2 regions of the Lysobacter sp. TAB13 genome follow, and region 2 is predicted to be linked to the other one. Evidence: predicted binding sites of a transcription regulator. Region 2 holds the regulator's gene; the other holds the start of a gene.
The links. The regulator HrcA, encoded in region 2, represses chaperone genes, less so after heat shock. The targets are predictions, from matches to a motif close to TTNGCACTCNNNNNNNNNGAGTGCNAA.

Region 1: the regulator HrcA is predicted to act here: its motif matches at 2,091-2,117, upstream of AB4Y92_RS15595 (co-chaperone GroES).

Annotation. Positions count from the first base shown of each region.
Region 1 is NZ_JBFRDR010000012.1:102,356-106,773, reverse strand. It holds gene AB4Y92_RS15615 (DUF6053 domain-containing protein) at 1-38, opposite strand, end outside; gene AB4Y92_RS15610 (helix-turn-helix domain-containing protein) at 65-478, opposite strand; gene AB4Y92_RS15605 (cupin domain-containing protein) at 866-1,240, opposite strand; gene AB4Y92_RS15600 (GNAT family N-acetyltransferase) at 1,354-1,851, shown strand; gene AB4Y92_RS15595 (co-chaperone GroES) at 2,164-2,451, shown strand; gene groL (chaperonin GroEL) at 2,584-4,224, shown strand; gene AB4Y92_RS15585 (hypothetical protein) at 4,315-4,418, opposite strand, start outside.
Region 2 is NZ_JBFRDR010000001.1:336,527-340,944, reverse strand. It holds gene recN (DNA repair protein RecN) at 19-1,701, opposite strand; gene hrcA (heat-inducible transcriptional repressor HrcA) at 2,125-3,177, shown strand; gene grpE (nucleotide exchange factor GrpE) at 3,354-3,869, shown strand; gene dnaK (molecular chaperone DnaK) at 4,067-4,418, shown strand, end outside.

The sequences.
Region 1 (4,418 bases), on a different contig from region 2:
TGAAAAAAGAACATCGGGGCTAAAGCTCCCTCCCACAAAAGCGCTTCCGCAAAAGCTTCTTTGCTCAAGCCGCCCCGCGCGCCTTGCCGCCGCTGCTGCGCGGCCGCCCGGTGCGCAACTCCGCCAATTGCTCGGCGACTTCCACCAGCGGCGCCCTCGACCGGGTCGGCGCCTCGCGGAACGCGGCGATCAGCCGCAGTTCCAAGGGATCGTCGATCAACAGCGCGTCGGCGGCGGCGACCGAATCCATCGCCGTGTCCTGCGACAGACTCATCTTGCCGCGGCCGGTGGCCAGCCATTCGAACTGGACGCCCGTCACCATCGCCACTTCGCGCAGATGCGACACGCTGGGGAATTTGCCCTGGGCCGATTCCCAGTGCCCGACCGCGCTGCGCTGGACGCCGACCGCCGCGCCCAGCGCAGCTTGCGACAGACCGGCGTGGCGACGGGCGAGACGTATGCGCTGCTGCGGCGTCATGTGACAGTTTTGGGCAGTTTTTAAGGAGTTTTTCCGCTATTGCTACCGATATTCACCTGGTGAGCGATAGACACAGGAGCTAGTGCGTTTTCGCTAGCGTTGTGTGCCGGCGCAACCAATGAATACAGTAGCTTAGCCGTTCGAACAAGTGTAAGAGCTAGCAAAAGTAGCCAAAAACACGATCCGGTGGTGTAGCAACCGTGATGAGGACTTCGGAATATGGCACCTCGCCGATACGGACTTCGGCTAGACACGAGGTCGGTTCGGGGGACGGGCGCAGGATTGCGCCATGCGCAGGACGGCCATCTCCGCACCAAAGAGCGCGTTCCACGGGACGCGCTCTTTCTTTTTGTGGCGCCGGACCGCGGCCTCGGCCGATGGGCCGGATCAGCCCAGCGGCCGCAACTGCTCCTGCAGCGAACGGGTCTTGTCGGTGACCACGTCGCCGGTGTGCTGCGCGGTCTTGCGTTCGATCAGCAGCAGGTGGCATTCCTCGTCGGCGATCGGGTTGTGCCGCACGCCCTTGGGCACGACGAACATCTCGCCCGCGCCCAGCTCGACGCTGCGCTCTTCCATCTCAATCACCAGCCGGCCCTTGAGCACGTAGAACAACTCGTCCTCGTCGGCGTGGCTGTGCCAGGCCAGGGTGCCGTGCACGCGCGCGACCTTGATGTAGGCCTCGTCCACCTCGGCCACCACCCGCGGCGACCACAGTTCGGTGAGCGAGGCGGCGATTTCGGCGGGGGAGGTCACGGACGACATGGTGGGGTCCTGGCGAAGGCTGGGATGGGCAGTTTAGTACGCGCGCGGCCGGCGGCATCGCGGTCTGCGCGGGCGTGGATTATCGTGAGGCCGGATCTTTACGGAATGCTTGCATGTCCTCGCCCCCATCCCATGCGCGCACCCTGCCGCCGCCGCGCCCGGCCCGCAGCGACGAAGCCGCGCGCCTGTGGGCGCTGCGCACGCAGGCGGTGCGCGCGACCTGCATCAGTCACTACGACGCCGCCACCGTCGCGGCGTGGTCGGCCTCGCCGTTGCCGGATTCCTATGAGCGCATGATCGCCGCCGGCGGCGCGGTGCTGATCGAGGAAGACGGCGAGTTGCTCGGCTACGGCATCGTCGATCTGGACGGCGCCGAAGTCGAAGCGATGTTCGTCGATCCCGCGCACGGCGGGCGCGGCCTGGGCGCGCGGCTGATGGGCGAGATCGATGCGATCGCCCGCGCCCACGGACTGTCGGCGTTGACGGTGGCGTCTTCGCTCAATGCCGTCGCTTTTTATCAGGCGATGGGGTTCCAGACGATCGGCGATGCCGCGTATGCGCATCCGTGCGGCGTCAGCCTGGCCTGCGTGCGGATGCACAAGCGCCTGTAACCCGCCCGGCGCGGGCGCCGCCCCTGGCCTGAACCCGGTCCGCGGCGACGGCCGCCCTGTCATCCCGGTTTCGCCTGGCGATGGGGGCCTGTCGGCGTCCGGCTCCGATCCTGGGGCCGGAACCGGCCCGGTCCCGGACGGGCGGCGCGAAGGATTTATTCGCCCGCCCCCTTGAAAGCCCGCCGGCGCCCCTCATTAAGCGTGCAGTCCCGGCTTGCCGGGCGCTTTTGTCCCCGCGGTTGGCACTCGACGGGGGCGACTGCTAAAATTCCCGTTCTTTCTCCACCCATTCAGTCACTTACAGAGGTCGCCATGAATCTCAAGCCGCTTTATGACCGCGTTGTGGTCAAGCCGATCGAAGCCGACGAAGTCTCCGCCGGCGGCATCATCATCCCCGACGCCGCCAAGGAAAAGTCCACCAAGGGCGAGATCGTCGCCGTTGGCGAAGGCAAGGCCCTGGACAACGGCAGCGTGCGCGCGCCGAAGCTCAAGGTCGGCGACAAGGTCATCTACGGCCAGTACTCGGGCAGCTCCTACAAGCAGGACGGCGTCGAATACAAGATCCTCAAGGAAGACGACGTTCTCGCGATCGTCGGCTGAGCGAGCCGGGAATCGGGAATGGGGAATCGGGAGTCGTCAAAGCGCTTGCGCTGACGTTCCCGCCCGTGCCGATTCCGCCGCTTCTGCTTTTCCTATTCCCGATTCCCCATTCCCAATTCCCGGAGTTTCACCATGGCTGCCAAAGAAATTCGTTTCGGTGAGGACGCACGCGCCAAGATGGTGCGCGGCGTAAATATTCTCGCCAATGCCGTCAAGGCCACCCTCGGCCCGAAGGGCCGTAACGTCGTGCTTGAGAAGAGCTTCGGCGCGCCGACGATCACCAAGGACGGCGTGTCCGTCGCCAAGGAGATCGAACTGGCCGACAAGTTCGAGAACATGGGCGCGCAGATGGTCAAGGAAGTCGCTTCCAAGACCTCCGACAACGCCGGCGACGGCACCACCACCGCGACCGTGCTGGCCCAGGCGCTGATCCGCGAAGGCATGAAGGCGGTCGCCGCCGGCATGAACCCGATGGACCTCAAGCGCGGCATCGACAAGGCCGTGGTCGAAGCGGTGGTCGAGCTGAAGAAGCTGTCCAAGCCGTCGTCCACCAGCAAGGAAATCGCCCAGGTCGGCGCGATCTCGGCCAACTCCGACGCCGACATCGGCGACCTGATCGCCCAGGCGATGGACAAGGTCGGCAAGGAAGGCGTGATCACCGTTGAAGACGGTTCGGGCCTTGAGAATGAGCTCGACGTCGTCGAGGGCATGCAGTTCGACCGCGGCTACCTGTCGCCGTACTTCATCAACAACCAGCAGTCGATGTCGGCCGAACTGGACGACCCCTACGTGCTGCTGTACGACAAGAAGATCTCCAACGTCCGCGACCTGCTGCCCGTGCTGGAAGGCGTGGCCAAGGCCGGCAAGCCGCTGCTGATCGTCGCGGAAGAAGTCGAAGGCGAAGCGCTGGCGACCCTGGTGGTCAACACCATCCGCGGCATCGTCAAGGTCTGCGCCGTCAAGGCGCCGGGCTTCGGCGACCGTCGCAAGGCGATGCTGGAAGACATGGCCGTCCTCACCGGCGGCACCGTGATCTCGGAAGAAGTCGGTCTGCAGCTCGAGAAGGCCACGATCAAGGATCTGGGCCGCGCGAAGAAGGTGCAGGTCTCCAAGGAGAACACCACCATCATCGACGGCGCCGGCGACGGCGATTCGATCCAGGCCCGCATCAAGCAGATCAAGGCGCAGATCGAAGAGACCTCGTCGGACTACGATCGCGAGAAGCTGCAAGAGCGCGTGGCCAAGCTGGCCGGCGGCGTTGCGGTGATCAAGGTCGGCGCTTCGACCGAAATCGAAATGAAGGAAAAGAAGGCTCGCGTTGAAGACGCGCTGCACGCCACCCGCGCTGCCGTGGAAGAAGGCATCGTCCCGGGCGGCGGCGTCGCGCTGCTGCGCGCCAAGGCGGCCATCGCCGGCCTGAAGGGCGCCAACGAAGACCAGAACCACGGTATCCAGATCGCCCTGCGCGCGATGGAAGCCCCGCTGCGCGAAATCGTCACCAACGCCGGCGAAGAGCCGTCGGTCATCCTGAACAAGGTCCAGGAAGGCACCGGCGCGTTCGGTTACAACGCCGCCAACGGCGAATACGGCGACATGCTCGAGTTCGGCATCCTGGACCCGACCAAGGTCACCCGCACCGCGCTGCAGAACGCGGCTTCGATCGCCGGTCTGATGATCACGACCGAAGCGATGGTCGCCGAGCTGCCGAAGAAGGACGAGCCGGCGATGCCGGGCGGCGGCGGCATGGGCGGCATGGGCGGTATGGATTTCTGATCAACCGATCGCCCTGAAGCAACAAGAAAACCCCGCCGAAAGGCGGGGTTTTTTTATGTCGACTCAGACCGCGGCTCGCGCGAATGCAAACTAGAGAATCGCCCCGAGCAAATCGCGATTGAGCGGCATCACATAAGCGGCCATGTCCAGCACGGTGTGCTGCGCGCTGGTGCTGGAACGGGCGAACTGTTCGA
Region 2 (4,418 bases):
ACTCGCGAGCCCCAACCCTCAAACCACATCCGCCAGCAGCCGCTTGGCCGCCGCGCGCACTTCCTTCGTAAGTTCGATACCGCCCAGCATCCGCGCCAGTTCCTCTTCGCGCTGCTTGGACACCAGCAACTGCACCGCGCTCTGGGTCACGCCTTCGCTGGCGGCCTTGCTGACGCGATAGTGAGCATGGCCCTGCGCCGCGACCTGGGCGAGGTGGGTCACGCACAGCACCTGGCGGCTGCCGCCCAGGGCGCGCAGCTTCTGGCCGACGATCTCCGCGACCGCGCCGCCGATGCCGGAATCGACTTCGTCGAACACCATCGTCGGCACTGCGTCCAGACCGAACGCGGCGACTTCGATCGCCAGCGAGATGCGCGACAGTTCGCCGCCGGAGGCGACCTTGCGCAGCGGACGCGCCGGCTGGCCGGGGTTGGCCGCGACCATGAATTCGATGCGCTCGCCGCCTTGCGGATCGGGGCGGTCGTCTTCGACGGTTTCGATGGCGACATCGAAGCGGCCGCCGCCCATGCCCAGTTCGCCGATCAGCTCGGTGGTCTTGGCCGACAGCGACTTGGCCGCGTCGCGGCGCGACTGGCTCAGGGCGTCGGCGGACTTGCGCCAGGTCTTGCGCGCGGTGTCGATCTCGACGTCGAGTTTTTCCAGGCGCACGCCGGCGCCGCGCAGTTGTTCGAGCTCTTCCGCGATGCCGTCGCGGGTCGCGGCCAGTTGCTCCGGGGCGACGCGGTGCTTGCGCGCCAGTTCGTGCAGGCGGCCGATCTTGCTTTCGATCTGTTCGAACGCGGCCGGGTCCAGGTCGAGGTCGTCGCGGACCCGGTCGAGCAGGGACAGGGCTTCGTCGATCTGGATCGCGGCGTTGTCGAGCAGGGCATCGACATCGCGCAGGCGCGATTCGTGCTCGGCCACGCGCTGAAGTTCGCCGCGCACTTGTTGCAGGGTACGGGTCAGCGACGGGCCTTCGTCGCCGCCGATGCGCGCGAACGCGGTCTCGCAGGCGGCGATCAGGCCGGCGGCGTGGGCGTGGCGGCGATGGTCGGCGGTGAGTTTGCTCAGCGCCTCGGGGTCGAGCGTTTCGCGTTCGAGTTCGGCGTGCTGGTGTTCCAGCCAGCCGATGCGGTCGGAGACGTCGCCCTGGGCGAACAGGGTCTCGCGTTCGCGCAGCAGCGCGCTCCACTCGCGCGCGGCGCGGGCGACCGGCTCGCGCACGCCGTCGTTGCGGGCGTAGGCGTCGAGCAGGTCGAGCTGGCTGGACTTGGCCATCAGCGCCTGGTGTTCGTGCTGGCCGTGGATTTCGACCAACCGAGAGGTTAAATCCGCCAGTTGATTCAACGTCACCGGCCGGCCGTTGACCCAGGCGCGCGAGCCGCCGTCGGCGCGGATGACCCGGCGGATCTGGCAGACCGGCGCGTCGCCGTCGCCGGTTTCGTCGAGTTCGTTTTCGCGCAGCCAGGCGGCGGCGAGCGGGGCGTCGTCGAGGGTGAAGTCGGCGACCAGTTCGGCGCGGTCGGCACCGTGGCGGACCACGCCGCTGTCGGCGCGCAGGCCGCTGAGCAGCCCCAGGGCATCGACCAGCAGGGATTTACCGGCGCCGGTTTCGCCGGAGATCACGGTAAGGCCAGGACCGAAGCTGAGCTCGGCGGCGCTGACGACGGCGAATTGCTTGAGCGAGAGATGGGCGAGCATGCGGCGGCGATTGTGCCTGGGCAGGGTGGTGGCTGGGAATGGGAGCGGCGGCGGGGGCGAGCGTAGGGGGCGGGTGGATCAAAAGCTGAGATCCGGTCGCGCTGCCGGCGCAGTGTGGGGCTTAATTCTTACCCGGACCGGCTCGAATCTTGATGTCGATTGAAACTTGGAGATCTGCGCGGAGCCCGAAGTCTCCGTGGGAGGGGCTTTCAGCCCCGACTGCTTCCAGTCGCCGCGCAGCTTTTGAAAGTGTCGTCGCTTCGGGCGTCGGGGCTGAAAGCCCCTCCCACGGAGACATCGAAGTCTCATCCTCGATCCGGGGCCTCATTCCTCGCCACTCACTCCTCAGTTCTCGCTTCTCACTCCTAGCTCCTCCCACCCCAACCCTTGCGCCCCCACCTCCACGCGCCTATATCCATCCCCATGAGCCGCCGACCTCCCGATCCCAGCCTCGACCCGCGCGCGCGGCAATTGCTGCGCACGCTGATCGGCCGCTATATCCACAGCGGCGAGCCGGTCGGGTCGCAGACGCTGGCCCGGCACGCCGGGCTCGACGTCAGCGCGGCGACGATCCGCAACATCCTGTCGGACCTGGAAGACGCCGGCCTGCTCAGCGCGCCGCATTCCTCCGCCGGACGCATCCCGACCTCGCAGGGCTACCGGCTGTTCGTCGATTCGCTGCTGCAGGTGCGGCCGCTGCCGGACGGCGAGGTCGCGCGGCTGCGCAGCGAGCTGCCGTCGGGCACCGGCACCCAGGCCTTGCTCGGCAGCGCCTCGGAGCTGCTGTCGGCGATGACCCACTTCGTCGGCGTGGTGAGCGTGCCCAAGCGCGAGCAGTTCGCGTTTCGGCGCATCGATTTCGTGCCGCTCGACGCGCAACGGGTGCTGGCGATCCTGGTCTTCGCCGACCAGGACGTGCAGAACCGCATCATCCAGACCCGCCGGCCGTACGAAGCCGGCGAGCTGGAACGGGTCGGCAATTACCTCAACGCCCATTTCGCCGGCCGCCCGGTGGCCGAGATCCGCGCCACCTTGCTGCTGGAGCTGCGCAACGCCCAGTCCGAGATGCAGACGCTGCTGGCGCAGTCGGTGGAGCTGGCCGAGCAAGTGCTGACGCCGGACAGCGACGACATGGTCCTGGCCGGGCAGACCCGGCTGATGGGCGTGCAGGAGCTGGCCGACCTGGACCGGCTGCGCGAGCTGTTCGAGGCGTTCGCGCGCAAACGCGAGATCCTGCAATTGCTGGAGCGCACCGTGCAGGCGCCGGGCGTGCGCATCTTCATCGGCGAGGAAACCGGGCTGGCGCCGCTGGAAGGCGTGTCGCTGGTGACCGCGCCGTACACCGCCGGCGGGCGGGTGCTGGGCGTGCTCGGAGTGATCGGGCCGACCCGCATGGCCTACGACCGGGTGATCCCGGTGGTGCAGGCCGCGGCCGATGCGCTGGGCGACGCGTTTCAGACGACCGAAGCCGAGTAACCGGCCTTCTTCGCGTTCGCGGCCGGGCCCTCGCACGCGCCCGGATTGTCCCGAAACCGCCCCCGCACGCCGCAACTGAGCGCCGATCCCGCACGATCGCCGCAGATCCCGGCACTTGAATGCCCCCGTGCCGGCCCCATAGCTGGCCCTGTCGCGGAAAACCGCCAGGAACCAGCATGAGCCAAAACGATCCCAATCCCGACTTGAACCTCGACGCCCAGGACCCGGCGCCGGTCGCCGAGCTGTCCGAGGTCGAGACCCTGCGCGCCGAGCTGAACAAGCTGCGCGAGGATTCGCTGCGCGAACGCGCCGAACTCGACAACCAGCGCAAGCGCGTGGCGCGCGACGTCGAGATGGCGCGCAAGTTCGCCAACGAGCGCCTGCTGGGCGCCCTGCTGCCGGTGATCGACAGCCTGGAAGCCGGCCTGGCCGTCGCCGGTGCCGAGGCCGGCGCGCTGCGCGAAGGCATGGAGCTGACCCTGCGCCAGCTGCTCAAGGTGGCCGACGACAACGGCCTGGTCGCGGTCGACCCCACCGGCCAGCCCTTCAATCCGGAGCACCACCAGGCCATGAGCATGGTGCCGGCGCCGGGCGTGGCCCCGAATCACGTGGTCCAGGTCTACCAGAAGGGCTGGCTGCTCAACGACCGCCTGCTGCGCCCGGCCTTGGTCGTGGTCGCCCAGGACGGCTGAATCGCAAGACGCATCCGCGCCGCGGCGGGGGCCGTGAGGGCGTGGATCGCGGGCTTCACCCAAGGCAACAACAATTGAGGGGAACGGGCACGGGCGCTTGAACTGCCCGGCACCGGGCCCCAAATAGCGAACATCGGCGGCCTGCAGCACCACGCGCCGCCCCCAACATTCAAGCATTGAGAGAGGGAGCTACATCTATGGGCAAGATCATCGGCATCGACCTGGGCACCACCAATTCCTGCGTTGCGATCATGGAAGGCGGCAAGGCCAAGGTCATCGAAAACTCCGAGGGCGACCGCACCACGCCGTCCATCGTCGCCTTCACCAAGGACGGCGAAGTCCTGGTCGGCGCCTCGGCCAAGCGTCAGGCGGTCACCAATCCGAAGAACACCTTCTACGCGGTGAAGCGCCTGATCGGCCGCAAGTTCACCGACGCCGAAGTGCAGAAGGACATCGGCCTGGTGCCCTACGGCATCGCCGCGCACGACAACGGCGACGCCTGGGTGCAGACCATCGACGGCAACAAGATGGCGCCGCAGCAGATTTCGG